2 regions of the Abiotrophia sp. genome follow, and region 2 is predicted to be linked to the other one. Evidence: predicted binding sites of a transcription regulator. Region 2 holds the regulator's gene; the other holds the start of a gene.
The links. Region 2 encodes CtsR, which represses protease genes until heat stress. Its sites were predicted from a motif close to TTGGTCAAAAAAGGTCAAANA; they were not measured.
Positions count from the first base shown of each region.

Region 1: clpP (ATP-dependent Clp endopeptidase proteolytic subunit ClpP) is a predicted target of CtsR. The motif match lies at 5,095-5,115, and genes of this name have one in related genera.

Region 1 covers NZ_DBHIRJ010000005.1:163,529-178,393, forward strand. Annotated here, with positions in the region: gene yqeH (ribosome biogenesis GTPase YqeH) at 1-196, shown strand, start outside; gene yhbY (ribosome assembly RNA-binding protein YhbY) at 219-536, shown strand; gene nadD (nicotinate-nucleotide adenylyltransferase) at 590-1,246, shown strand; gene yqeK (bis(5'-nucleosyl)-tetraphosphatase (symmetrical) YqeK) at 1,259-1,837, shown strand; gene rsfS (ribosome silencing factor) at 1,847-2,212, shown strand; gene ACO53F_RS05520 (class I SAM-dependent DNA methyltransferase) at 2,209-2,949, shown strand; gene ACO53F_RS05525 (nucleotidyltransferase family protein) at 2,974-4,137, shown strand; gene ACO53F_RS05530 (YceD family protein) at 4,237-4,788, shown strand; gene rpmF (50S ribosomal protein L32) at 4,827-5,006, shown strand; gene clpP (ATP-dependent Clp endopeptidase proteolytic subunit ClpP) at 5,174-5,770, shown strand; tRNA gene ACO53F_RS05545 (tRNA-Lys) at 5,934-6,006, shown strand; gene ACO53F_RS05550 (ABC transporter ATP-binding protein) at 6,202-7,293, shown strand; gene ACO53F_RS05555 (ABC transporter permease) at 7,304-8,122, shown strand; gene ACO53F_RS05560 (ABC transporter permease) at 8,115-8,942, shown strand; gene ACO53F_RS05565 (ABC transporter substrate-binding protein) at 8,935-10,008, shown strand; gene ACO53F_RS05570 (GtrA family protein) at 10,008-10,397, shown strand; gene ACO53F_RS05575 (GNAT family N-acetyltransferase) at 10,620-11,156, shown strand; gene ACO53F_RS05580 (heavy metal-binding domain-containing protein) at 11,352-11,939, shown strand; gene ACO53F_RS05585 (LemA family protein) at 12,138-12,704, shown strand; gene ACO53F_RS05590 (TPM domain-containing protein) at 12,737-13,603, shown strand; gene yaaA (peroxide stress protein YaaA) at 13,711-14,439, shown strand; gene ACO53F_RS05600 (CpXC domain-containing protein) at 14,495-14,865, opposite strand, start outside.
Region 2 covers NZ_DBHIRJ010000012.1:25,722-40,586, forward strand. Annotated here, with positions in the region: gene citE (citrate (pro-3S)-lyase subunit beta) at 1-409, shown strand, start outside; gene citF (citrate lyase subunit alpha) at 411-1,943, shown strand; gene citX (citrate lyase holo-[acyl-carrier protein] synthase) at 1,936-2,490, shown strand; gene ACO53F_RS08900 (oxaloacetate decarboxylase subunit alpha) at 2,506-3,900, shown strand; gene ACO53F_RS08905 (HAD-IIB family hydrolase) at 4,137-4,895, opposite strand; gene ACO53F_RS08910 (PTS transporter subunit EIIC) at 4,899-6,614, opposite strand; gene ACO53F_RS08915 (MurR/RpiR family transcriptional regulator) at 6,804-7,571, shown strand; gene ACO53F_RS08920 (bifunctional metallophosphatase/5'-nucleotidase) at 7,593-8,930, shown strand; gene ACO53F_RS08925 (CtsR family transcriptional regulator) at 9,226-9,690, shown strand; gene ACO53F_RS08930 (ATP-dependent Clp protease ATP-binding subunit) at 9,710-12,220, shown strand; gene ACO53F_RS08935 (PucR family transcriptional regulator) at 12,245-13,123, shown strand; gene tadA (tRNA adenosine(34) deaminase TadA) at 13,128-13,664, shown strand; gene ACO53F_RS08945 (2-hydroxyacid dehydrogenase) at 13,872-14,865, shown strand, end outside.

The DNA of each region.
Region 1 (14,865 bases), on a different contig from region 2:
AGGTGGCTTACTAAGCCCACCTAGTGAGGATGAAGCTGCTGATTTTCCTGACCTAGTGGCTAAAGAATTAACCCTCAGTCAGGACCAAGATGTGGCCATCTCAGGTCTAGGTTGGTTCAGCGTGAATCGGCCTGTCCGTGTGACGGTTTGGGTACCCAAAGGGGTAGCAGTGACCGTTCGAGACGCTATTATTTAAGAAAGACAAGAGGAACAAGCAAGTGACATCACTTAACAAGAAACAAGTTAACCATCTTAAAAAGATTGCTCATCACGAAAAACCAATTTTTCAGATGGGCAAGGAAGGTCTAGGCCAAACTTTCCTTGATCAGGTGGATCAGGCCTTGACAAAGCGGGAACTAATTAAGTTTAAGGTCCTGCAGAATAGCGAAGAAGAAATTCGGGAAGTAACGGCAGAGATTGCCTATGCCCTTGATGCCCAGGTGGTTCAGGTTATCGGCCACACAGGCGTGCTCTACCGATCTTCTCATATTGCCAAATATCAGAAATTATCTGCTGATCTTAAGAAAATCAAGTAAGACCATGCCCATACTTGGGCTGACTTAAGCCAATCATTCAAAGAGGTGATCGCATGATGACACAAACGGAAACCCTAGGCAAGACCTTGACTAGCCTAGCTCAAGAAGTACAGGTTCAGGGGCCTAAACGCATTGGCATACTGGGTGGGGCCTTTAACCCACCGCATTTAGGCCATTTGCTACTAGCTGAGCAGGTGGGGAAGGAATTGGAATTAGACGAAGTCTGGTTTATGCCGGTAGCCAAGCGTCACTACGAGCAAGAGGGGACAGATGTGCCCGTCATTCATCGGCTTAAGATGGTGCAACTGGCCATTCAGGATAATCCCTTCTTCAAGATTCAACCTTATGAGCTTTTGCATGGAGACAAACTTTTTACAGTCGATACCATGCGTTATTTCCGTCGCCTCTTCCCAGACGCTCAGTTCTATTACCTGATGGGAGCAGACCGAGCTCAGAAATTACATAAATGGCATCAGATTGAGCAATTGGCTGAGCTAGTCCAATTTGTAGCGCAAAAGCCAGTTGGGACGCCTATGCCCGAGACCGAGTGGCCGGTTGAATGGGTGGAAGCCCCAACCTTGCCTGTCAGTTCAACCGATATTCGTTTGCGGGTCTTCTGTGATCAAAGCATTCGCTATCAGGTGCCTGAGGCAGTGGCTGCTTACATTGATGCGCAAGGGCTCTACAAAACGGCCTTTGGTCGAGCATAGGGGGAGGCAGACATGACTTATTGGAATACCAATCGTCAGGCCTTCTTGGATGATTTGGCTCAACGTATCAAACCCAAACGTTATCAGCACGTTCTGAGGGTGGAGCAGACGGCTATTGAATTGGCTGAACGCTATGGAGCGGATGCCGAAGCGGTCAGCATTGCAGCTTTAGCTCATGACTATGCCAAAGATTTGGATGTGGAGCAGGCGCGTGTTCTGGCTCAGACTTTTTGGCCACAAGTGGATTTAAGTCAAGAAGGCAGCGACATTCTACATGGCCCTGCCGCAGCTCAAATCCTCATGGACCGCTATGGTGTGACTGACCGTCGCATCCTAGAAGCGGTGGCTGGCCACACTGTGGGCTGGTATCAATTTGATTTAATCGGTAAGATTCTATATCTAGCCGACTATATGGAACCAGGACGCGATTTTCCAGGCGTGGACGTAGCGCGGGAGCTTGCTGCAACTGATTTGGACGCGGCATGCTGGTACAAAATCAAGCGCACTTTAACTTATTTAATTGACAAGGAAAAACCTCTCTTTGATGGGGCGGTAGAAATTTACAACCGCTGGTGCCAAGAGGGGATTTAGGAGGAACCTATGACAAAAACAGCTTTAGAAATTTTAGAATTAGCCGTTCGGGCAGCCGATGACCGTTTGGCTCAAGACATCGTGGCCTTAGATGTACGTAATGTGACCCCTATTGCTGACTACTTTGTAGTTACGCATGCGCGCAACGATAAACAATTGGATGCCATTGTGGACTCTATCGTAGAGGCGGCCCACAAGGAAGGCCTAGAAGTCAAGAACGTCGAAGGTAAAGACGGTGGTAAGTGGGTTCTGATTGACTTAGTGGAAGTCATTATCCATGTCTTCCATTACACTGAACGCGACCACTACAATTTAGAGAAATTATGGCGAGATGCACCCTTAGTGGATGTTAGCGACTGGGTTAGTGCCCAATGACCACCGGTAACTTCAGTCAAATAGCCCATGTCTACGACCACTTCAATGATTTAGAAATATATGAACGCTGGTTGGACTTTACCTTGACTAGCCGGGATCAAGCTCCAGGCAAGGTTTTAGATGCTGCCTGTGGGACGGGCTGGTTCACTCAGCTTTTGGCGCCTTTCTGTGGCCAAATTTTAGGCTTTGACTACGACCCGGCCATGATTAAGGTTGCCCAGGAAGAGCCAGGCAACAGTGAGAATTCTGCCTATCTGGTAGCAGATCTTTTGGACCTGAGTGCCTTAGACCAAGATTATGATCTCATCACCTGTTATGCGGACTCTCTTTGTTTCTTGGCCGGTCCTGACCAGGTGGCCAAAGCCTTGAAAGAGTTATTTGGGCGATTGGCTCCAGGAGGGCAACTTTTGTTTGACGTTTGGACACCGCAACAAATTGAGAATTTTGATGGTTTTTCATACTTTGATAGTGACGACCGCTATGCCTTATTGTGGGATAGTGAGTCGGACTTGGATCAACTAAGTGTCCAACACTATCTGACAGTCTTTGAACAAGTCGGGAGCCATTATCAAAGGACAGACGTCAACTTAGAAGAAAGAACCTATCCTTTAGCTTGGTACCAGTCAGCGCTGAGAGAAGCTGGCTTTAGCCAGGTAGAAGTACTAGTGGACTTCGGCCAGGCCTATTATCAGGAAGGGCAGACGGCTGACCGTTGGTTCTTCCGCGCTAGTAAGTAAAGAGTCAGGAAAGGAGGCTAGACCATGGCCCTGATAGGAATTTTGGCGGAGTATAATCCCCTACATCGGGGGCATGCCTACCAACTGGACTGGGTCAAGCAACACTTTCCCCAAGACCAGATTCTGGTTTTAATGAGTGGCAATGTGGTCCAACGCGGCGAGTTTGCCATCATAGACAAATGGCATCGGGCTCAAGCTGCGGTAGCCGCAGGGGCCGATTTAGTGATTGAATTACCGACCCTGGCAAGTTTGCAGTCAGCGGATTACTTTGGTCGACATGGGATGGCTATCTTAGCCAAGTTAGGTGTGGAGCGGATTGTCTTTGGAACAGAAAGTGCCCATATTGCCCAACTTAAGGACTTCCTGGCTTGGGAAGCTCAGCATCAGGCTCATATCGACAAGGAAATTCAAGATGCGCTCAAGACTGGGTTAGCCTACCCAGCAGCCTATCAAGTGGCTATTCAGTCTCTGGCTAATTGGTCGGATCTAGCGCCTTGGCAGGCCAATCACCAGCTGGGGCTTCAATATCTTAAGACACTCGCTCAGCTAGCCCCTGATTGTCAGGTGCTGAGCCTGCCTCGCTTGCAGGAAACTGAGGATGGCCAGCCAATTCTGAGTGGGTCTGCTATTCGCCAAGCCTTTCGCCGGGGCCAGGAAGTGACGGCAGATTTAGCACCTGGCCTCCAGGGGCAGCTTAGACCTGAACTGGATGCACCTTGGTCAGCCTACTGGCCTTACCTGCGCTATCAGTTACTGACCCAACCTCTGGCTTCTCTAGAGCAAATAGCCGGTGTCAAAGAAGGCTTAGCCAATCGCTTTAAGTCTCAAGCTGAGATTAAGGAGAAATGGGAGGACTGGCGTCAGGCCATGATTTCCAAACGTTGGACTCAAGCTGCCATTCAGCGAGTGGCCATGGCCATTCTCTTGCAAATTCCTCAGACGGCAGTGACTGCCTTTAACCGGGAAACGACACCCCAAGCCTTCAGATTGTTAGATGCCTCTCAAGCGGGGCGATCTTGGCTGGGGGCCTGGCGTAAGCAAGAGGATTTAAGAGTCTTTAGCCAATATAAACCTGCTTATGAGAAGGATTATGGCTGGAATTTAGTTGCGGACACCATCTACCAGTTACGCCCGGGAGGGCAGATTCAGTCACAAGTCCAACCTAAACAAGTTCTCAGCTTTCTTTGACAAAAAAATTAGAAAGCTAGGCTGAAAAGGGGCCAGAAACGATTGACAGGACCCTAAAATTTAAGTATAATACAAGAGTCGTTTTAGAGGTGATATTAGATGAAATGGACCTTACGTAAAATTCGCGACCACAAGGAAGAGCTACTCCACTTCGATGTCGAATTGGATGTGGCGGCCAAGGTGCAAGCGATGGAACCGTCAATTCTCCATTTAACTCCCGTTCAAGTAACAGGTTATTTCGTTGCTCATGGACAGGAAATATTCTTGCATTGTACCGCAAGTACAGTGATGACATTGCCATCAACTCGCAGCTTAGAACCTGTACCGGTTCATTTACAAGTTCCGATTGACGAACGCTATGTGATGCCGGAATATGATGCGAATGCCGATGAGTACGAGGAGACGACAATTGTGCTCGAACACGATTATATCGACCTCGAGTTAGCAGTCATCGATGCCTTACTGTTGAATCTCCCAATGCGTGTCGTTGGTGAAGAGGAAGAGACGGCTGCATTACCAAGTGGCAAGGATTGGGCTGTGTTGACGGAGACGGATTATCTAGCAAGTCTAGAACGTCAGTCATCGGAAGCAGGGGACCCACGCTTTGCTAATCTAAGAGCTCTATTAAACGAAGCCAATGCGGATGAGTAATCTTATTCATTCCACAAATTTTTCAGGAGGTGTAAACCATGGCAGTACCAAAGAGAAGAACTTCAAAAGCACGTAAAAACAGACGTCGTACCCATTTCAAATTAGTTGTTCCAGGAATGAACCCTTGTCCTGAGTGTGGTGAATTACGTTTAAGTCACCGTGTATGCTCAAACTGTGGTTACTACGACGGCAAACAAGTCGTAGCCAAGGAAGCTTAATTATAGTAATGTTGAGGAAGTCATCCAATCGGATGGCTTTTTCTTTTGCCCTTGGCGTTTGCCTAGCAGAGCTGATGCAGGAGCATCCTGCTTGACCTTTATTGACCAAAAGGGTATACTGAGACAGTAGTAATCGGCTCAGAGCCGAATCCGAAGGAGGAAAGGGAATGAACTTAATTCCTACAGTCATTGAACAATCGTCACGTGGCGAACGCGCCTACGATATTTATTCACGACTCTTAAAAGACCGTATTGTCATGTTATCCGGTCCTATTGATGATGCGGTGGCTAACAGTGTAATTGCCCAACTCTTGTTCTTGGATGCCCAAGATCCTGACAAGGATATTTATCTCTATATTAATTCACCAGGTGGGAGTGTCTCTGCCGGTTTGGCTATCTTCGATACCATGAACTTTATCAATGCCGATGTACAAACCATCGTAATTGGGATGGCGGCTTCTATGGGGGCTTTCCTTCTAGCCGCAGGGGAAAAGGGCAAACGCTATGCCTTACCTAACGCTGAGGTTATGATTCATCAACCTTTAGGTGGAGCCCAAGGTCAAGCGACCGAAATTGAAATTGCCGCAAAGCATATTTTGAAGACTCGCGATACGCTTAACAAGATTTTGGCCGAACGTACTGGTCAAACCCTTAAGGTTATTGCCCGCGATACAGATCGCGACAACTACATGTCAGCTGAAGAGGCGGTTAAATATGGCTTGGTTGATGCCATCATGACCAATTCTAAGAATCTCAAAAAATAATTTCATTTAGCGCTTGCCCATTAGGGCAGGCGCTATTTTGTATCTTGGTAGCTACTTATAGGCTAGGAAAGAGCGAGAGAATTTTTCGCTTTTTCTTGACTTTAGGGCTTGAAATTTGATGAAAACAGGTGTAAGATAATGAAGTAAGCTACTTAAGCTTTATGGGGGTATAGCTCAGTTGGTAGAGCAAATGACTCTTAATCATTGGGTCTAGGGTTCGAGTCCCTATACCCCCATTTCACTCGCCTTTTGCTAGGCGAGTTTTTTCTTTTTTCAAGCTGAGTTTAGTCTCAGTTTTTTACATTGTAATTCCCTACCATAACTGCTATAATCAAACTCAGTGAGGGGTCCCCTCATGGCAAAAAAACTACCCAAAAGGAGTCAATAATTGTCGAAAAAATAACCCCTATGGGGGCAACAGGAGCAATGTAATGAATAAAACGCAACACAGCGTGGTTCTCAAAGGCGTTACTAAGTCTTATGATGACCAGCAAGTCTTAAAGTCGATTGATATGGAGCTTGAAAAAGGCAAGTTCTATACCTTATTAGGTCCCTCTGGCTGCGGTAAGACCACTATCTTACGAATTATCGCAGGCTTTTCTTCGGCCACTAGTGGTCAGGTTTATTTGGATGGCGAGCCAGTCACAGACGTGCCCGCCAATCAACGGAAGGTCAATACAGTCTTTCAAGACTATGCCCTCTTCCCTCATATGAATGTTTACGACAATATTGCTTTCGGTCTATCTGTTAAAAAGGTAGATAAGGCAACCATCAAGGAGAAGGTAACGGAAGCCCTCAAGATGGTTCGACTCTCAGGTTATGAGAATCGTGCTATCTCAGAAATGTCTGGGGGGCAGCGCCAACGTGTGGCCATCGCCCGTGCCTTGGTAAATGAGCCAGAAGTGCTCTTGTTAGATGAGCCTTTATCAGCCTTGGACTTGAAGTTACGGACAGACATGCAGTACGAATTACGTGAACTGCAACGTCGACTAGGCATTACCTTCGTCTTCGTCACTCATGACCAGGAAGAAGCGCTTGCCATGTCAGACTGGATTTTTGTCATGAATAACGGGGAAATTATCCAATCAGGGACCCCAGTAGACATTTACGATGAGCCAATTAACCACTATGTTGCCGACTTTATCGGTGAATCTAACATTGTGGATGCTCGTATGATTGAAGATTACCGCGTAGAATTTGTTGGTAAGGTCTTTGACTGTGAGGATGCTGGTATTCCAGCTGGTGAAATGGTTGAGATTGTCATCCGACCAGAAGATATTGATGTAACCACGCCTGAAAAGGGCAAGTTGATTGCGACCGTCGACACCATGCTTTTCCGTGGCGTCTTCAACGAAGTCATCGCCTATGACGAAGATGGCAATGAGTGGATGATTCATACAACTAAGAAGGTAAGCGCTGGGTCCAAAGTAGGTCTCTTCTTTGAACCAGATGCCATCCACGTAATGCGCTTCAATGAGTCGGAAGAAGATTTCGATGCCCGCCTAGAACAGTACGAAGACTAGGAGGGGGCCTATGAACCGCAAATATAACCATCTCTATGCCATTCCTTATTATCTCTGGCTAGGTCTCTTCGTTATTTTACCCTTAGTCTTAGTTTTAGGTTCATCTTTCTTTGATATTCATGGGAACTTTACCTTGGCCAACTATGCTGAGTACTTTTCTTCTATTAACTATATCAAGATGACCATGAACTCCTTTATCTATGCTGGGCTCTTGACTATCATTACGCTAGCTCTTAGCTATCCAATGGCTTATCTGCTTAGCAAAACCAAGCACCGTCAGCTCTGGATGCTTTTGGTGCTACTGCCTACTTGGATTAACCTTTTGCTCAAGGCCTATGCCTTCATCGGTCTCCTGAGTCAGACTGGCTCAGTCAACCAATTCCTGACTTTTATGGGGATTGGGCCCAAGCAGTTGCTCTTTACCGATGCGGCCTTTCTCTTGGTAGCTGGTTATATCGAATTGCCATTTATGATTATGCCAATTTATAACTCTATTACGGAGATTCCACATTCCTTGATGGAAGCTTCTTCAGACTTAGGGGCCTCAAAATGGGCGACCCTTCGTCGCGTTGTCTTCCCACTGTCTATGCCTGGCGTGCGTTCAGGGATTCAGGCGGTCTTTATTCCGTCCTTGTCTCTCTTCATGTTGACCCGTCTCATCGGTGGGAACCGGGTCATTACCTTGGGGACAGCCGTTGAACAACACTTCATGGTCACTCAGAACCGAGGCATGGGTTCTACCATTGGGGTCGTCCTCATGGTGCTTATGGTTCTAGTCATGTACTTAACCCGCGACCGTAAGGATAAGGGGGCCATGACTCATGAATAAGATTTTTAAGTTTTCTAACCTATATCTCTGGTTTATGTTCGCCGTTCTCTACTTGCCAATTTTCTATTTGATTTTCTACTCCTTTAATGCAGGAGGGGATATGAATAGTTTTACTGGCTTTACTTTAGACCACTATACCAAGGTCTTTGGCGATACCCGTCTTATGATTTTCATTCTCAACACCTTTATTTTAGCCCTCTTATCAGCCTTGTTGGCAACAGCCATTGGGACCTTAGGGGCCATTATGATTTATTATTTGAGACAGAAATCTAAGCGCCAGTTAGTACTGAACCTTAACAATATCTTGATGGTAACGCCTGACGTTATGATTGGGGCAAGTTTCCTCATTCTCTTCAGTCTCTTGGCCATTCAATTAGGTTTCTTTAGTGTTCTCTTGGCCCACGTTGCCTTTAACGTCCCAATTGTGGTCCTTATGGTACTGCCGCGTCTCTATGAAATGAATGATACCATGGTGACGGCTGCCCAAGACTTAGGGGCCAACTACTTCCAAGTCTTGACCCGAGTAGTCTTGCCAAGCATTGCCTCAGGGATTATGGCCGGTTTCTTCATGGCCTTTACCTATTCTCTGGATGACTTTGCAGTCACCTTCTTCTTGGCAGGGAATGGTTTCTCAACCTTATCAGTGGAAATCTACTCGCGTGCACGGCGCGGAATTAGCCTTGAAATCAACGCCATCTCAACTTTGATGTTTATCATGAGTTTGATTTTGGTAATCGGTTATTACTTCATCCAAACAGGGGAACAACGCCGACTCAACCGTATGGCTAAGGCCCAGAAGGGAGGCCGCCGTCGTGCGTAAGATTGTTCAAGGGATTCTGGCTATTCTGGCAATTAGTGCCGTCCTCTTCGGTATTCGCTATCAGTTGGAACATGCAGAAGGCTATACCGGTGACAAGGTCATTAACTTCTATAACTGGGGCGATTATATCGACCCAGAACTACTCAAGGAATTTGAGGCTGAGACAGGTTACAAGGTCATCTATGAGACCTTTGATTCTAACGAGGCCATGATGGCTAAAATCCGTCAAGGTGGGACTCCTTATGATATCACGGTTCCTAGTGAGTACATGATTCAGGAAATGATGAAGGACGGCATGGTCTTGCCTTTGGAACACAGTAAGCTTAGCAACTTACAGCACTTGGATCAACGTTTCTTGAACTTGGACTTTGATCCGGACAACAAGTATTCAGTTCCTTACTTCTGGGGCACCCTTGGGATTGTGTATGACACCAGCAAATACAGCGAAGAAGACTTCCAGTCATGGAATGATCTCTGGCGACCAGAATTGCGTAATGACATTCTGATTTATGATGGCGCGCGTGAGGTAATGGGGATTGGGCTCCAATCCTTGGGCTACTCCCTCAATGAAACGGATGACCTAGCGCTTGAGTTGGCGACAGTTAAGCTCAAGCAATTAATGCCAAACATACGGGCTATGGTGTCGGATGAGATTAAGATGTACCTATCTCAAGGTGAAGCTGGTGTCGGTATTACCTTTTCGGGTGAAGCCAAGACTGCCTTGGAACGCAATCCTAAGCTAGCCTATACAGTACCTAAGGAAGGTTCCAACATCTGGTTTGATAACATTGTCATTCCTAAAACAGCGCGCAATGTAGAAGGTGCCTATGCCTTGATTAACTTCCTCTTGCGCCCTGATGTAGCAGCGCGCAATGCCGAGTATATTGGCTATGCAACTCCCAACAAGACTGCGATGGAGCAGTTGCCTGAAGAGGTCACGCAAGACACTGCTTTTTACCCTGACGATGAACTCATTGCTCGCTTAGAAGTTTATAAGGGCTTGGGTCAATCCAAACTCGTTGAATACAATGACCATTTCTTAGAGGTCAAGATTGAGGCTAAATAGTGAAAAATAGATTATCGACTCAAATTTTGAGTTTCTTGGTGGTTGGTGGACTCTCGACACTAATTGACTTTGCTATCGTCTATGGTCTCAATGGTATCCTGGGCTGGCACTATCAGCTAGCAGTCATTATCGCTTTTATCCTAGCTACCATCTTCAATTACTGGGCAAGTATGCGTTTCACTTTCGAAAGCAAGTTTAGTCCGGAACAAAAACATCAAGAGTTCTTGCTTTTTCTAGTCCTAAGCATACTTGGGCTGGCTCTAACCGCTGGACTCATGTGGGTGGCAGTCGATGCCATGCATTGGCCGGTCATGCCAGCCAAGGTGGCGGTGACAGCTATTGTCATGGTCTTCAACTTCCTGACTCGCAAACTCTTGCTAGAAAAATAAAGTATCAAGCTGACATCTCAGGATGTCAGCCTTTTTGTGGTTAACCCGAACTGATATAAGAATATTGTGACTTTGAGTGGAGCTATAGCTAAATTAAGCATAGGTTTTAGTTTCTATATCTTGATGAACTGTCTCCCAGCTAGTAGAATGAAGGTAACAATTTTGTCTGTCAATCATCCTAGAACCCACAAAAGGTAGTTTGAGATAAGAAGGAGAATCAACATGAATCAGAATATTGAATTAGTCACTTTTGATGAAAACAAATTGCGAGCCGTTTGGGAGTTGGGATTTCGTGATGCGGAACCTGAGTGGGCGCGTTGGGATGCACCTTACTTTCAAGAGTATCAAGCATATGAGAGTTTTGAAGATTTTGCCTCTAGTAGCGTGGCAGCTTTTCTCTTAAGTGAAGGTGTGCGTTGTATCCAAGTAGAAGGCCAAGCAGTGGGAATGGTCTCCCGAATTTGGGAAGATCGACGAACTCGTTGGATGGAAGTAGGAATTGTCATTTATGATGCAAATTGCTGGAACAGGGGTGTGGGGCGGAAGGCTTTGGAGCTGTGGACGACTGATACTTTCGCTCGCTTTCCTGAATTAGAACATTTGGGATTAACAACTTGGAGTGGGAATGTTGGTATGATGAGCTGCGCCCAAGGTCTCGGTTGGCAACAAGAAGCCTGTATTCGTCAAGTCCGCTACTGGCAAGGGGTATACTATGATAGCGTCAAGTATGGGGTCCTCAGAGAAGAATGGGGAAAATAATAGATGAGAACTCATTGAGCGCTTGGCTTGGTGGGTTCTCTTGCTTTCCGTTACTGAGGATTAATGAGGCTAGGTTCCTATTTCTTGTGCCCCATAAGCATGAGTAGTAAAATTAAACTATCCACTTTCCAATATGAAATATATTTTAGAAGTGACTGACGCCCCCAAAAAAAGAAGCAGAAAGGTAGATGCCGTATGAAAATTAAAGATATTGTACGTGACTATAATTTGGATAAAGAGGCTTTTGAGGCCTTCCTTCAAGACCAAGGAATCGCAGTGAAGTTTTCTCTTACCGGCTCCTATCTAGAAGATGATGTGGACCTCGATTATTTATTGGACCAATTTCAGAACTATTTGGCAGACCAAGATGAGGAATTTGCTGATCAACTTGCCCAGCAAAAAGAACGGGAGCAAGGAATTGCCAATATTGTTGTGACTACGGGACAGGGATTTGATGGCTATAGTATCACCCATTATGGCGGTCCTGTAGCCAGTGATTTAGCACATTCTATCGCACGTGGCGTGGATGGAGGGCGTGGAGACAATGCCTTAGGTGACCCGGCCCAAAGTTTGGTAGATGTTATGGAAGAAGGGCGTATCCTGACTTTGGCCCATCTCAAGGAACAAGCCTATGATCTAGGTTGCAATGCCATTATCAACCTTAAATTTGATTATGTGACCTTAGAACCTGAAACAGTCAACACCCAAGGAGGTACCACCTATCTTCCATATGTATTCTGTGTTACTGCCTTAGGGACGGCAGTCTACGCGGATGAAGTCTAATCAGCTAAGACCATCATTTCAGACGCTAAATCAACCCACTGAGCCTTACGGTTTAGTGGGTATTTTTGCATTAAGATAGTAAATTTAGGTAAACCTCAAAGAATAGGACCTAAGTCCTATTCGCTGAGCCCCGTCATATGGTATAATCATCTTGTCCTTGAAATGAGAACTTGATTCAGAGGACAGGAGGATCATAATATGAAAAAAACGTGGTTATTTGTGATTGCTGTTCTGGCAGTCATCGCCATTGCCTTAGGTGGTACCTATAATGGCCTAGTATCATCGCAAAATGCAGTTACTCAAGCCCAGGCGGACGTGCAAGTTGATTTGCAACGTCGCTATGACTTAATTCCTAATGTAGTCAACAGTGTGAAGGGTTATATGAGTCATGAATCAGAAATCTTCGAGAAAATAGCGGAAGCCCGTGCTAAGATTGGTTCTGGTAACGCGTCAGAAGCCGAGCAAGGCCAGTCTGACTTATCATCAGCTGTGTCCCGTTTATTGGTTTTATCAGAGAATTATCCAGATTTGAAGGCTAATCAACAGGTGGAAAATCTCATTACTGAATTGGAAGGCACTGAGAACCGTATCAAGACCTCCCGTGGGGTTTTCAACGAAGTGGCGACCAAGTACAATACAAAGGTTCGCTCCTTCCCAATTAACTTGGTAGCGGGAATCTTCGGTTTCCAACCGGTGAACTTGTATCAAGCAAGTAGTGATGCGCAAGTAGCACCAACAGTAGATTTGAATTCTTCTAGCCGCTAAGGCGACAGTAAGTCCTATGAGGAGGCATGACCATGAAAACTAAAAAATGGCGAGGATTCCTACTCTTACTAGGCTTTGTCTTCTTGTTTATGGTGGGTTGTGGCGCTAAGACTAACAACTTACCTGATAAACCAGAGCGGTCGGTTGTGGACGAGGCTAAGGTTTTGTCTCAGGATACTTTAGCCTATATTGATCAGGTCAACCGGCAACTGGCTCAGACCTCGGAGCAATATCAAATTGGGGTTTATCTGCCAGCTGATCTCAAAGGTTTCAGTATTGAAGAGCTAGCTAACAAGGTGGCTAAAAAATGGCAAGTGGGTTTCTCTGGTACTAACAATGGAATATTGTTGGTGGTCGCGCCTAATGACCGCAAGATGCGGATTGAGACCTCAAATAAGGCAGCTGAAGCCTTACCCGATGTGGCAGCCAAACGGATCTTGGATTCTGCCAAGAGTGAACTCAAAGCTAAAGATTATGACCGAGCAGTGCGTCTGCAGATACAGGGGATTATCCAGTATCTAGGCTTGTCGGATAGCCAACTGACCCAACTTGGGGTGACTAACTCGGCACGTGCCGAGCATGAGACAGCCTTGCGCTGGTCTAAGAGCCCTTGGCGTTTTGTAGCCAGTGCTTGGCCAGTCTTCCTAATTTTACCTTTTGGCATACCACTTGGTATTCGTCTCTTACGGCGACGCCGTGACGCCTTCCGCTGGTCTGATGACGATGATGATTTCTTCGACGGATTCTGGGGTAGCGGTGGTAGTGGCGGTATCCTAGGCGGTTGGTGGAGCTCTGGTAGTTCCGGCTCTGACTCCGGTTCAAGTGGTAGTTCAAGTGGCAGTTCCGGCGGTTGGGGCGGTGGTGGCTTCGGCGGCGGCGGTGCTTCCAGTGGCTGGTAAAGTAATTAAATAGCTAAGGCTAGGACTGAGTCCTGGCCTTTTTCGTTTGGCTAGATTGAACCTATCTTCTGTGATATAGTAGGAAAGAAGAGATAAGGAGGATAAGCATGAAATTTCTTATACCAAGTGCCAAGCAGCTGTCAGACTTGCCTGATGGTAAGTTAGTTGAGTTAGCTCAAGCTAGCCAGGCTGTAGTGGCTCAATTAGTTGATTTATCAACTGAAGAATTGGCTAAGTTTTATGATATTTCTGACGTTCAAGCTGTAACCGAGGCGGAACGTTGGCAGGCTTTGGCGGCAGGAAAAGCAGCGTCATATCCTGCCATGGATTTATACGATGGCCTAATGTATCGTCAATTCAAGCCGATGCTTAAGTCAGATAAGGCTCGAGCCTTCGCTAGTCAGCATGTCTTGATTGCCACCGCGCTCTATGGCTTAATTGTGGCTAATGCCCCGATTGCGCCGCATAGATTAGATTTCATGAAATCTCTCAAGGTTAATGGCAAGTCCCTAAAAGCCTATTGGAAGGCGCAGTATGATGAATCTATAAGTGTCAATCGTGATGAAGTCCTCGTGTCGCTTCTGTCATCAGAATTTGAACAAGTCTTTAGCCCGACTATACGGCGACGCTTCTTACGAATTCAGTTTCTAGAAGAAGCGGGAGGCCGATTCAAGCGCCATTCGACTATTTCTAAGAAAGGGCGCGGGCAGCTACTAGCTTATTGTATAGAACATCAAGTCCAGACTCTAGAAGCACTCCAAGCTGCTAAGTTTGATGGCTACAGCTACCGGGCAGATTTATCTAGTGAACTAGACTGGGTCTACGTTAAGAAATAGAGAAATAAAGGAATAAGCCAGCCCCTTAGGGACTGGCTTATTTAGTTAGCATATGCTATTTTTCATTGTCACTAGCTGGCTGGCTTTCAGGTTTCTTGCCTTCTAACAAATCTAGCGCCCAGCGGTAGCCAATATAGTGGAAGTCGCCGCGTAAGTCCTCTTCCAAGATTTTGCGGTATTTGCCTTTGACGAAGTCAATGAGCTTCTGGTGTAAGTCGACCAGGATTTGATCTTGGTCCGTTACATAGAGGATGCGCTCAGCACCTTTGCTCGGATAGTAGTAGCGCGCCTTAACCGGTGTATCAGGCTTCTCAGTTGCAAAGAGCCCATCCGTCAGGATTTTGACTGCTTCAATGATGCGGTCATCATGACCGGATTCCAGAATCTGAATCTTCTCTAGTAATTCAGGAACGCTTGTCACCAAGC
Region 2 (14,865 bases):
CATGAAGACTCGCCGTTACCCTGATGGCCAAGAACTCTTCTTCGCTCGTAGCATGATTCTACATGCAGCGCGTGCCGCAGGGATCGCCGCAATCGACACCGTCTACTCTAACGTAGACAACATGGACGGCTTCCGTGAGGAAGTCACCCGCATCAAGCAATTAGGTTTCGATGGTAAATCGGTCATCAACCCACGCCAAATTCCAGTGGTTAATGAAGTATATGCCCCAACTGAGAAGGAAATCCAACAATCTAAGGAAATTATCTGGGCCATTCGTGAAGCTGAAGCTAAAGGATCTGGCGTCATCTCAGTCAAAGGGAAAATGGTCGACAAGCCAATCGTGGAACGCGCTGAGCGGGTCATTGCCCTAGCCAAAGCAGCGGGACTCATTAGCGAGGAGGAAATTTAAGATGGTAGTCAACAAAGCAGGACGTGAAATTCCACAAGCAATCGCCGATCAATACGGCGTCTATGAAGGAGAGCTGGCACGGATTAAACCTTATGAAGCTTCAAGCCGTAAGGTAAAGCCCGTTGAACCACGCCAAGAAAAACTCTTGGGCAGCCTTCGCGAAGCCATTGAAAAGACCGGCCTCAAAGACGGCATGACCATTTCCTTCCACCACCATTTCCGTGAAGGGGACTATGTCATCAACATGGTCATGGAAGAAATTGCCAAAATGGGGATCAAAAATCTCTCCATCGCACCTTCTTCAATTGCCAACGTACATGAACCCCTCATCGAACACATCAAAAATGGGGTTATCACCAACATTACCTCTAGTGGTCTGCGTGACAAGTTAGGGGCTGCCATTTCTTCCGGTATTATGGAGAATCCAGTGGTGATTCGTTCCCACGGGGGACGTGCCCGTGCCATTACGGCAGGCGACATCCACATTGACGTAGCCTTCTTAGGTGCCCCAAGTTCTGACGAATATGGGAACGTCAACGGGACCAAAGGGAAAGCGACTTGTGGCTCCCTAGGTTATGCCATGATTGATGCTAAATATGCCGACCAAGTAGTGGTCATCACCGACTCCTTGGTGCCATATCCAAACACCCCAATTTCCATTCCACAAACAGACGTAGACTATGTGGTCGTAGTAGATGCTATTGGGGACCCTCAAGGGATTGCTAAAGGGGCAACTCGCTTCACCAAGAACCCTAAAGAGCTCTTGATTGCAGAATATGCTTCTAAGGTGATTACCGGTTCTCCTTACTATAAGGAAGGCTTCTCCTTCCAGACTGGTACAGGTGGTGCCTCTCTGGCTGCAACCCGCTTTATCCGCGAACAAATGATTAAAGACGGCATTAAAGCCAGCTTCGTGCTAGGTGGAATTACCAATGCCATGGTTGAACTCTTAGAAGAAGGCCTCGTTGAGAAGGTCATCGACGTTCAAGACTTTGACCACCCATCGGCAGTGTCCCTTGGTCGCAATGCGGATCACTATGAAATCGACGCTAGCATGTATGCTAACCCATTGTCCAAAGGGGCCATGGTTAACCGTTTGGATGTCGCCATCTTGTCTGCCTTGGAAGTCGATACGGACTTCAACGTCAATGTCATGACGGGTTCTGACGGGGTTATCCGTGGTGCTTCTGGTGGTCACTGTGATACTGCCTTTGCTTCTAAGATGTCCATGGTGATTTCACCATTAGTACGTGGCCGCATTCCAACATTCGTAGACTCTGTTAACACGGTCGTAACACCAGGGACTAGCGTGGACGTGGTCGTCACTGAGATTGGGATTGCGGTTAACCCTAACCGCCCAGACTTAGTTGAACACTTCAAGTCTCTCAAGGTGCCTCAATACACCATCCAAGAACTCAAAGAAAAAGCCTACAGCATTGTGGGCAACCCAGAACCGATTCAATACGGGGACAAGGTCGTAGCGGTCATCGAATATCGTGACGGTAGCGTCATCGACGTGGTGCGCAATGTCTAAGGGACTCTTTGATGGGCCTGAGGTCCACTTGGCCCAGGTTCTATCAGCCCGCGAGGCGCGGAGCCAGCGCCAGAGCCACTTACTCGAGACCTATGCGCCGGCCGTCTTGGTCTCCATGACCCTTAATACGCCGGGACCTGTCAAAAACTCTGAGGGCCTGTCCAAAATCGGTCACCGGCTAGCCCAGCTAGTCAGTGACCATTTGGCCCAAGAGGCGGTCCTCTACCAGGATCTGGTGGAGGCCGTGACAGGGTTAGAGGCCTATTGGGTGGTTAGCCAGGAGGCTGAGCTAGTCAAGCGGCATTTAGTGGCCTTTGAAGGGCAGCACCCCTTAGGTCGCCTAATGGACTTGGATGTGCTGGAACTGGTGGAAGGTAGACCCTGCCCCATCAGCCGCCGGCAGTTAGGATTGGCCCCGCGCCAGTGCTTCCTCTGCCAAGCAGACGCCAAGCAGTGTGCACGCTCACGCCAACACTCAGTAGCGGACATGCAGGCCTATATCAGTCAGGCCGTCGCTAACTATGAGGCCCAGACTGAATCCCCTTAAGGAAAGGAATAAACTATGAGCAAATTAATTCGTATCACTGAAACAGTCTTACGGGATGGCCAACAAAGCCAAATTGCCACTCGTATGACGACGGAAGATATGTTGCCAATTTTGAAAACTTTGGATCAAGCAGGCTTCCATGCCCTGGAGGTATGGGGCGGTGCGACCTTCGACTCTTGCATCCGCTTCTTAAACGAAGATCCATGGGAACGTCTGCGTCAAATTCGCGCAGCGGTCAAAAACACCAAGTTACAAATGCTCTTGCGGGGTCAAAACCTGCTAGGTTACCGTAACTATGCGGATGATGTGGTCAAGCTCTTCGTGCAAAAATCAGTCGAAAATGGGATTGACATTATTCGTATCTTCGATGCCTTGAACGATGTGCGCAACCTACAAACTTCGATTGAAGCAACCAAGGAAGCAGGGGGCTTAGCCCAAACAGCTATTTCCTACACCACTAGCCCAGTTCACACCATAGACTACTATGTGGACTTGGTAGGACGCATGGCCAAATTCGGGGCAGATTCTATCTGTATCAAGGACATGGCAGGGGTTCTAACACCACAAGCTGGCTATGAATTGGTTAGCCGTATCAAGGATAAGGTAGATTTACCTTTGGAAGTCCACACCCATGCAACTAGCGGGATTTCTGAGATGACCTACCTCAAGGTAGCAGAAGCAGGGGCCGACATTATCGACACAGCCTTGTCATCCTTCTCTGGCGGGACTAGCCAGCCAGCCACCGAATCGATGGTCTTGGCCTTAGAAGATTTAGGCTTCAAGACAGGTGTGGATATGAAAGAAGTAGAAGCGGCGGCGGCTTACTTCAATGGTATCCGCGACAAGTTCCGGTCGGAAGGGATTCTCAATCCTAAGGTTAAGGACACCGAGCCTAAGACCTTAATTTATCAAGTGCCTGGCGGTATGTTATCCAACTTGCTCAGCCAATTAACCGAACAAGGTTTGGCTGATAAGTATGATCAAGTACTTGCTGAAGTACCAAAAGTACGGGCTGACTTAGGCTATCCACCGCTGGTAACCCCATTATCACAAATGGTAGGGACCCAGGCAGTGATGAACGTCATCTCTGGCCAACGCTACAAGATGGTACCTAAGGAAATCAAGGACTATGTCTTAGGCCACTACGGTCAAGCACCAGCCAAGATTGATCCAGAAGTCAAGCAAACCATTATTGGGGACGCAGAAGTTGTAACAGTACGACCTGCTGACTTGATTGAGCCGCAATTACCAGAATTGCGGGAAGAAATTAAGGACTACGCTAAGTCTGACGAGGATTTACTCATGTATGCCCTCTTCCCACAACAAGCCAAGGATTACCTAGGCCGCCGGGAAGATCCCTACTATGACGTGCCTGTTCAGACAGTGGAAGTTTCCCTGGATTTACAATAAGCTAGAGAGGATGGGAGGAATTCCCGTCCTCTTTTTTATTGGGTCGGGACAGGAAATAGAGGAGTAGTTGAAAAGTTGTGATTAAATCAGCACGTAAATAAGCAACTTCAGACCCTATCTATCAATAGATAGATTGATAGATAGGGAGAGCAAAAAAAGCAGCTAGCTCAGTGAGAGCTAGCTGTCTTTTATCCTATACCCGCGGAAGTGAAGGAAGTGAGGCGGGTGTGGAGGCTTTATAGATAGTGTGTTTGGAAATGGGCCATGGCGTCAGCGAAGCTAGCTACCACGTGCGTGGCTTGGGCTTGAACCTCGACTGGGGCATGATCCATACAGTAGGAAATGTCGGCCACTGCGAACATGTCGCTGTCATTACCTGAGTCGCCAAAGACTACTAGGCGGTCATAGTCAGGCCGGATGATGGCTAAGCCGGAGGCCTTAGAGACCCCTTGAGCCGTTACTTCTAGACGGGTAGAACCTGATTTATAGGTAGCCAGTTGAGGGAACTTGGCTTGCAGGTCAGCCAGGTAGAAGTCGGCGGTTTCAGCACTTGGGCGGACATTGACCTTGTAGAGGCGATGACCTTCCAAGGCTGGATAAGGATCTGGCAAGCAAATCAAGGGCATATTCCAGAGCCGTTGCTTCTGCTCATGGTCGAAGTTACCAATACGACGTTGACCGTCTAGGGCATCAAAGATTAACTTGTGCTCCTTGAAATAAGCCAGTAGCTTGGGGGTAACGTCTTCAGGTAAGTGATGCTCGGCCAAGAGTTGGGCATAGCGGGTCACAACCGCGCCATTAAAGCCAATCATATGCGTGACATCGAGGTCATTGCCTTGGACAATGTACTGGATCTCTGCCAGGGAGCGGCCAGTGGCGATGGAGAAGTCGCCCAGCTCTTTGGCGGTATGGTAGGCCGCCAAATCAGCTGCATTGACCGTGACAGAATCCTTGACGAAGGTACCATCTAAGTCTGTCACAAAGAGGTTACGCATGACTTATTCCTCCATGCCGAGGATGTCTTGGATCTCCATTTTCAAGACATTGGCGTGGGCGCCATAAATCGATTGCATTTGCATGTCGTTTTCGGCGAAGCCTAGGGCACCGAGTTGGCTCGTGATGGTGTTTTTATCCACTTGGGCTTTGTCTTTGACATTAATCCGTAAGCGGGTGATGCAGGCGTTGACTTCTTCGATGTTGTCTGGGCCACCGTGAGCGGCAATCAAGCCCAGGGCTTGTTGATGGATGTCTTCGGGACTGTCAGGAATGGTCTTCATGGCAGTGCCTGAGTTTAGTAGGGCTTGGTCTTCAGGGTGTAAGTCATTGTTACTGTTGTTTTGACCGACTTGGTTAATGGTAACACCCAGTTTTTCACGCGCTTCTTTCTTGCTTGAAAGTTTGACTTCATCGCTATCTTCACGACCTGGTGTCTTCAAATCGAATTTGAGGATGAGCAAGCGGAAGACATAGTAGTAGAGGATGAAGCATGGTACGCCGACGATGAAGACTAACCACCAGTGGGTCTTAGGCCCTTGCAGGACGCCGTAGATGATTAAGTTGATAAAACCGTGACCGGTTGGGGTTGCCACCCCAGCACCTAAGAGGTGCATTACCAATAAGGCAGCACCTGCCATGAAGGCATGGGCAACATAGAGGATTGGGGCAACGAAGAGGAAGGTAAATTCAATTGGTTCGGTAATCCCGGTTAAGAAGGCAGTACCAGCAGCTGCGAAGAGCAGAGAGCCGACGACTTTGCGTTTCTTAGGATCGGCTGTCTTGTACATAGCGTAGGCAGCCCCAGATAAACCGAACATGAAGTAAACAAACTTCCCGCCGTTGAAACGGGTGATAGATGGGTCGATTGAAGTAATGTTAGGATCCGCAAGGGACGCTAGGTAGGCATTGATGGTACCCACAACGCGTTCGCCATTGATGGTCCAGGTCCCACCTAATTCAGTGGTACGCACTGGCCAGTTCAGCCCATGGTGGAGACCAAATGGTAGGAGTGCCCGTTCAACTAGCCCGTAGAGGAAGGTACCTAGAGGCCCAGACTTCAGGATGAAGACGGACATAACTGAAATCCCTTGTTGGATTGGTGGCCAGATGAAGAAGAGAATAACCGAAACAAAGGCCATGGCAACGATGGTCACAATCGGTACGAAACGTGGGCCACTGAAGAAGCCAATTAGGGTAGGTAATTGTTTCTTAACCGCCCAACGGTGAACGAAGAAGACCACAATCCCGACAATAATCCCCCCGAAGACGCTGAGGTCTAAGGTTTGAATCCCCATGACCTTAGTCTGCATGGCATTGGCCATGGCTAGTTTAGCTTCAGCGCTGGATAACTTGCTGGTGTCCACCAAGCTATGGCTTTGGACTAGGAGGAAGTTGAGGACGGAGTGTAAGACGATAAAACCGAGTACCCCAGATAGGGCAGCAGAACCTTTTTCGCGTTTGGCTAAACCAACGGCGACGCCGACAGCGAAGATAATTGGTAGGTTGTTGAAGGCTGTGTCCCCTAAGGTAATAAAGAATTTCATAATGAATTGGAAGATTTGGTTCTGAAGAACGGGGAACATCTTCAAGGTATCTGAGTTAGAGAAGGCAGTCCCAATCCCCTTAATAATCCCGGCCCCTGGCAAGACCGAAACAGGTAAGAGGAAGGATCGGCCAAACTGCTCAAAGGCATAAACAAACTTGTTTTTTTGACTCATTGTAGTCGCTCCTTCATAATTTGATAAGTCTATTCTAGCAAAAAAGCAAACGCTTTAGTTAAATGTGCTAAAAAGTTCCCAAGGAAGATAAAATTGACTCCAAGAGGTAAAATTACCTCTAAATTTTGTGGCGGCCCCCAGCTGTGGTACAATAGAAATGTAAACCCTTAGGGGATCAGGAGGGATGACATGTTTTTCGTCAATCTAAAGGCTCACTATGAAGAATTATCGGTCTATGAACAGGAAGTCATCGACTATCTCATGAAGCAGGACAATATCGAGGCCCAGACCCTTAAGTCTATTGTGGCGGCCCTGCATTTGTCGGCTTCGACCATTGTGCGGGCAGGTAAGAAGTTAGGATATGCTACCTTTAATGAACTCAAGTATGACCTGCGCCGTAGTAAGGAGTCCAATCAGGAGTCCCATCATCTGGCGGCCAGTCACTTTGACTTGATGAAGGCCCAGTTGACGGACGAGTTCCAACGAACCATGGCCCTATTAGACCAGGCCGATTTCGAGTCGGTGGCTGACCGGGTCTTGGCGGCGCGTCGGGTCTTCTGCGTGGGGATTGGGTCTAGCTATATGCCCATGTCTGACTTTAACCGTAAGCTCAAGCTCATTGATGTCTGGGCCAATGACTTCTTCGAACAGTATAGTATTGAACGCATTCCTGATATTGCGACCAAAGAAGATGTCATCGTAGTCTTCTCCCTAGGTGGGGCCAACAAGACGGTTAATGAGACCCTACTCAAGGCTCGCCAAAAGGGGACCCATATTGTGGCCATTACCAGCCTAATCCATCATCCTTTGGCCAAACTCAGTGATCAACTGATTCAGATTTATGATGCGCCCAAGGCGCGTAAGAAGATTCGGTCCCGGCTCATGCTCAACCTGGCCGGAACCCTCCTCTTCGAGACCTTACTCAAACGCCAGGCCGCCCAACAAGAGCAGGCCTAGGCAGAAAGAAGCGATTGATTCATGCATGCTGTAAAACTTGGCATTCTCCATACCAATGACACCCATTCCTATCTGGATTTATTTGGCCAGCGGGCCCACCTGATTGAAGGCCTGCGCGCACGCTATGAGGCCAGCTTGTTGCTGGGGGCGGGGGACCTCTTTGTGGGTGGTCCTTACTTCCAGCTCTTTGCTGGCCAGGCGGAAATTGCCCTCTTGAACCAGCTAGGTTATGATGCGGTAACTTTTGGCAATCATGAATTTGATCTGGGACCTAGCTTTTTGGCTTCCTATCTGGCCCAAGCCCGAGTGCCTTTTGTGTCCAGTAACCTGGACTTTAGCCGAGAGCCGGCTTTGGCTGATTTGGCGGCGCAACAAGTGGCGCCTTACCGCCTCTATGACCTGGCGGACGGTGTCCGACTGGCCCTCCTAGCAGCCACAACCCTGGAAACTCTGGATAATTCTTCGCCAGGGGAGCTGATTGGCTTTGAAGAACCTCGCGAGGCCTTAGAACGGAATCTGGCCTTGGCCCGTCAGGCTGGGGCAAGCCACTTTGTTCTCTTAAGCCATCTGGGTTATGAGACGGACCTGGCGCTGGCCCAAGAAGTGCCGGACTTTGCCGCCATCATCGGAGGCCATACCCATACGGTGACAGAGCAGCCCGCCTTAGTCGGCCAGACCTTGGTGGTGCAGGCTGGCTACTATGGCCGCCTGCTGGGCGAACTCAGTCTCTGGCTCTATCCGGATGGTAGCCACCAGCTAGGCCACTACCAACTACATGATTTAAGTCATTATGCCAAGGTTGCCCGTCCGGTAGCCAAGGAACTCAAAATCTGGCAAAGCCAGGTCCAGGCGCGCATTAGCCAAGTCATTGGCGTCAGTCGCCAGGCCCTAGATGGCAGTCGGGAGGCCCTGAGTCAGGGCCATACCAATCTCAGCCAACTGGTCTGCCGGGCCTATGCGGCAGCTGCTCGGGCTAAGGGCTGGCAAGTGGACTTTAGCCTCATTAATGGACGAGGCGTCCGCGCCAGTCTAGATCAGGGGCCGGTGACCTATGAGGAGGCCCTGGCTATTCTGCCCTTTGGCTGCCAGCTTTGGGTCCTGGAAGTGACAGGCGCCGATCTCAAGGAGGCGCTGGAATCTGGCCACTATCCTCGTATGATCGATAGTCAAGGCCAGCCCCTAGAGCTTGAAGAGGCAGTCAAGGGGCTGGACCCTGAGGCCACTTATCAGCTGGTGACTAACGACTTCTTAGGACGCGGCCGGGATGGTTATGAGGCCTTGGCCCGTCACCAGCTGCTGGATCAGCAGCTGGGTAGCGATCTGGATGCCTTGGTGGCTTACCTGTCCCAAGAGGCTTAAGCCTATTTAATAGTTACACTATTAAATAGGGTTTGAGAGGGCAAAAATTCTGGCTTTTTGGGGGCCACAGACTGAAAAAGTCAAAAATAAGCCGGAAACGTTCGTCTTTTGGCGGCAAAAGCCTGTCAGACCGGGCTTTGACTCCGGCCACTTATGAAAAGTCAAATATATAATCATTTATATAAAAAGGGGCCTCAGGCTCCTTTTTCTTTAGCTCTAGGCCAAGCAATTAGGTTGGCAAAAGGTCTGATTTGGTGTACAATAGTCAAAGAAAGTCAATGTAAGGAGGGGTAACATGTCAAGCCGCAATATGACCGACATCATTGAGGCCTACTTGAAGGAATTCCTCAAGCACCAAGAGCATGTCGAAATCAAACGTAGTGACATCGCGGAGCACTTCGACTGTGTCCCGTCACAAATTAACTACGTCATCAAGACCCGCTTTACCCAGGAGCATGGCTACCTGGTCGAAAGTAAGCGGGGTGGTGGCGGCTATATCCGCATTCTCAAGATTGAATTGGCCGACGAGGCAGCCCTGATTGATCAGCTGATTGAATTAGTGGGCGATAAGATTAGCCAACGCAACGGCATTCATATGATTGAGAATTTGATTGGCAAGGGCCTGATTACCAACCGCGAGGGGACCTTAATCCTGTCCGTGATTGAAAAATCTGTCCTCCATCAAATCAGTGAGCAGGAACAGGCGGCTCGCGCCCAACTGCTCAAGACCTTTTTGCAACAACTCAAATACAGCTATTAAGAAAAGGAGTGAAGACGCGATGTTTGAAGAACTATTTACCGAAAGTGCCCATCAAGTCATGATCATGGCGGCTGAGGCTACCTACCAATTGCGCCATTCAGCCATTGGGACCGAGCATATCTTGATTGGTCTAGCCCGCGAAGAACGTGGCATTGCCGGCGTCATTCTCCGTGAATTTGGCGTGACCCCGGAACTCATTCTGAACGAGTTGCGGGCCATCCATGGCGATGTAGAGGCGCCTATGCCACGGGGGGAAGTAACCCTACCTTATTCGCCGCGCGCCAAGAAGAATATCATGGATGCCTCCAATACAGCTAAGCGCTTGGGCGCCCGCCAAATTGGGACCGAGCACCTCTTATTAGCGATGCTGCCACAAGAAATTTTGGCTACCTTAATCTTGCGCAACCTAGATGTTGATTTAGACGCCCTTAAGAAAGCCGTCTACCAAGCCATCGGCATTGATAAGATGCCAATGGGCCAAAGCAAGCCTCAGGCGCGGACCCAGAAAGCCAGCGAAACTGCGCCAAGTAAGACGCCGACCTTGGATTCCTTTGCCCGCAACCTGACCCAAATGGCCAAAAAAGGTCAGATGGACCCAGTGGTGGGCCGCGAGAAGGAAGTCCAACGCATGCTGCAAATCATCAGCCGACGTAAGAAGAATAACCCTGTCCTAGTTGGGGACCCAGGGGTAGGTAAGACTGCCTTGGCAGAAGGCCTAGCCCAACACATCGTGTCAGGCGACGTGCCAGCCGATATTGCTAAGAAGCGCCTTATGATGCTGGATATGGGGAGTCTGGTGGCTGGGACCAAGTACCGGGGTGAGTTCGAAGAGCGCATGAAGCGCATTGTGGAAGAAGTCATGGCCGACGGCCAAGTGATTCTCTTCATTGATGAGCTCCATACCCTGATTGGGGCTGGTGGATCCGAGGGGGCCATTGATGCAGCCAACATCCTCAAGCCAGCTCTGGCACGGGGTGAAATCCAAGTCATTGGGGCGACGACCCTGAGTGAATACCAGAAATACATTGAAAAAGACGCGGCCTTGGAACGTCGTTTCTCTAAGGTACAAGTAGACGAGCCAACGCCTGAAGAAACCATCCAGATTCTGCAAGGGCTCAAGACCCAATATGAAGTTCACCACGCCGTGACCATTACCGACCAAGCCATTGAAGCGGCGGTCAAACTTAGTGTCCGCTACATTACGTCACGCTCCTTGCCTGATAAGGCCATCGATTTAATCGACGAAGCGGCCGCTAAGGTGCGGATTGAAGAAGCCGTCTCTCACGATCCCCTTTTCGCCCTCGAGAAGGAAATGGCCAAGTTGCAGGCCGACAAGGAAGAAGCCGTGTTAGCCCGCAACTTCCCAGAGGCTGCTAGCCTTCGTGAAGCCGAACAAAAACTGGAAAAACGCCTGGCCCGGGCCCGCAAGAAAGCACAAGCACAGGCCGGCCAGCCAGCACATTTAGTCGTGGATGAAGAACAAGTGGCTCAAGTCGTGGCCCTATCAACTGGCATCCCAGTGACCCAAATGGCCATGAAAGAAAGCCAACGCCTAGTTAACCTAGAGCGGGAGCTTCACCAACGGGTCATCGGCCAGGAAGAAGCCGTGTCCGCTGTGTCACGTGCTATTCGCCGGGCTCGTTCTGGCCTCAAGGCGCCAGGCCGTCCAATTGGTTCCTTCCTTTTCTTAGGGCCAACCGGGGTTGGTAAGACCGAATTAGCCAAGGCCTTGGCCCAAGCCATGTTTGGCTCGCAAGACAATATGATTCGGGTCGACATGTCCGAGTACATGGAGAAACACACCGTGTCTCGCCTGATTGGTTCGCCTCCAGGCTATGTAGGCCATGAAGAAAGCGGCCAGTTGACCGAGAAGGTTCGCCAAAAACCTTACTCTGTCATTCTCCTCGACGAAATCGAGAAGGCCCACCCAGATGTCTTCAACATCCTGCTCCAAGTCTTTGACGACGGACATTTGACTGACTCCAAGGGCCGCCAAGTCGATTTCCGCAACACCATCATTATCATGACTTCTAACCTAGGGGCAACCGCCCTGCGGGATGAGAAATCCGTCGGTTTTGGGGCTAAGCAGTTTACCGCTGACCACCTGGCCATGGAAAAACGTATTCGCGAAGAGCTCAAGCGTTCTTTCCGTCCAGAATTACTCAACCGGATTGACGAAACGGTGGTCTTCCACTCCTTAACTAAGGAAGAAATTCGCCAAATCGTGAAGCTCCATACTAAGGATATTATCAAGCGCCTAGGCGAATTGGCCATCAAGGCTCGGGTGACCGACACAGCGGTAGACATTATCGCCGAAGCCGGCTTCGACCCAGAATACGGGGCGCGTCCAATTCGTCGCGCGATTCAAAAACAAATTGAGGACCAACTCAGTGAGCTGCTGCTCAGTGGCAACATTGTCACCGGTGACTCAGTGACCATTGGCGGCCGGTCCGGCAAGATTAACATTGCCGCTAAGGACCATGAGGCTGGCTCAAGCAAGGCCAAAGCTAAGCCAAAAGCCAAAGCCTAAATAATCTAAGACGGGAGGTAGCCCATGTTTGAACAACTGCAAAGACTCTATCCCCAGGCCCAAGCAGTCGCACCGGATGCGGTGCTGCCCGGCTATCTGATTGTCCAATTGGGGGATCAAGGCCTGGCCATTCCTCAGGCCGACCTGACTAGCAAGGAGGAAGAACTGCTGCTCATGATGAGCTTGGCCAAGGCCACTCCCCAGGTGCCGGTTGTGGATTTAGCGCCACATCAACAGGCCTGGCGGGCCTTTCTCCTAGAAGGTCGGCCGCTAGAAGGCCAAATGCGGGGCAGTTTGGTCTGTATCTATTTGATTATGCAGGCCAAGTCAGAGACCTTCGACCCTGTCTTGTGGCAGCAAACCCTGGAAGATTCTCTGGAAGCCATTGAAGTGGTCATTCCGGATGAAGCCAATCGCTGGCTAGTCTGCCTTCGAGGCATGGAACACGTGGGCGCCTTGGTGGACATTATTAAGACCTTGGACATTGACTTTGAGACGGTGACCCGAGGTTGTGTCGGCCTAGTAGCCAAGTTGGACCAGGATTATGTGGCCCATTTCCAAGATGAGCGACGTCTGGTTCACAGTATTCTGTCTCAGATTATGGAGCCTGAAATTGTGCCCCTGACCTCAGTCCTCTTGCGCCTGGTAGGGCGCGAGGTGACCAAGCAGTATGCCTTTATGGATCGACTGCACGATGTCCTCAAGCACAATCCAGACTATGCGGCGACGGTGCGGGCCCTCTTTGAACACCAGGGCAACCTGAGTCAGGCAGCCGACGAACTCTATATTCATCGCAATACCCTGACCTATCGCCTCAGCAAATACACCAAGGAAACGGGGCTTAACCTGCAACATCTGACAGATCTGATTGTTAGCTACCTGGCTCTGGAACATAAGGGGTGAGGCCATGATGGATGCAAGCCAACTGGCGCCCACCGACTTGGCCCAGCACGAATATTGGATGCAGCAGGCCCTAGAACTGGCCGACCAGGCCCAAGCCCTAGGTGAAGTGCCCATTGGCGCCCTCTTAGTTAAGGATGGCGTCCTCCTGGCTTCAGCCTACAATCTGCGGGAGGTCAACCACCAGGCTACGGCCCACGCCGAACTCCTAGCCATTGAAGCGGCCAACCAGGCCCTGGGTGCCTGGCGCCTAGAGGGCTGTACCCTCTATGTGACCTTGGAACCTTGCCCTATGTGTGCGGGTGCCCTGGTCTTATCGCGGGTGGGTCAGGTGGTTTACGGCGCAAGTGACCCCAAGGGCGGCTGTGCCGGCAGTCTCATGAATCTCTTGGAAGACAGCCGCTTCAACCATCAGCCTCAAGTCATTAAGGGAGTGCTGGAAGCCCAGTGTAGTGACAAGCTCAAGACCTTCTTCCAAGGCCTCCGCAAGCGGAATAAGTTGCGTAAAGAGCAAGCCAAGCAAGCGGATGAACAAGCTGACTAATTAATATAAAAATGAACGCTCAAGCCAGCCCTCTTAAGGGCCGGTCTTGAGCGTTTTTTGTCTTGGTTGGGAGTATTACGAATATTTGAGATACAAAATTATCCATTTTCATGAAAATTAATCAACATCGGCTTTCTAATGTGCTAGAATAAGAATATTAAATCCCCCACTTCGTTCAAGAAGTAAATGCAAGGAGCAAAAGCAATAATGAAAGTACTAGCATATGGTGTTCGCGATATCGAAAGACCCGTTTTTGATATAGCCAATCAAAAGTTTGGTTATGAATTAGTTTGTGTGCCCAACTACCTAACGGGTCCGGAAGAGGCTTGGTTAGCTCAAGATTGTCAGGCCGTTATTTTACGTGGTAACTGCTGGGCTACAAAGGAGGTCTTAGACATCTACAAAAAATTAGGGGTAGAATATGTCCTGACGCGGACAGTAGGGGTCGATCATATCGATCTTGCCTATGCTAGGCAATTGGGCTTCAAGTTAGCACACGTCCCTTTTTACTCACCTAATGCGATTGCTGAATTGGCTTTGACCTTGGCCATGACCCTCTTGCGGAATGTCGCCTATACAACGCACTTAACTAGCCAGCATGATTTTCGTATCCACGAGCAAATGTTTTCTAAGGAAATCCGTAACTGTACCGTTGGTGTGGTTGGGATTGGCCGGATTGGCTTGACGACCGCAACGCTCTTCAAGGGCTTGGGCGCGAATGTCTTAGCTTACGACGCCTGTCCAAAAGAAGGGGTAGATCATATCTGTACCCAAGTAGAACTGGATGAGCTCTTAGCTAAGTCAGACGTGATTTCCATTCACGCACCTTACATTCCAGCTAATGGTAAGGTCATCACCAAGGAATTCATCAGCAAGATGAAGCCAGGGGCCATTCTGGTCAACACCGCGCGCGGTGAGCTGCAGGATGTGGATGCCATCATTGAAGCCATCGAATCTGGCCATTTGGCTGGGGCAGGCTTAGATGTCTTAGAGAACGAGAGCCAATTCTTCTTCAAGGACCTGCGCAGTCAAGACATTAGCGACTCTGCGGTTAAGAAATTGGTTGACCTCTATCCTAAGGTCTTATTAACCCCTCACATGGGCAGCTACACCGATGAGGCAGTAGAGAACATGGTGGAAACCAGCTTTAATAACCTCAAGTCTTACCTGGAAACAGGCCAATGTAGCAACGACATTGCCT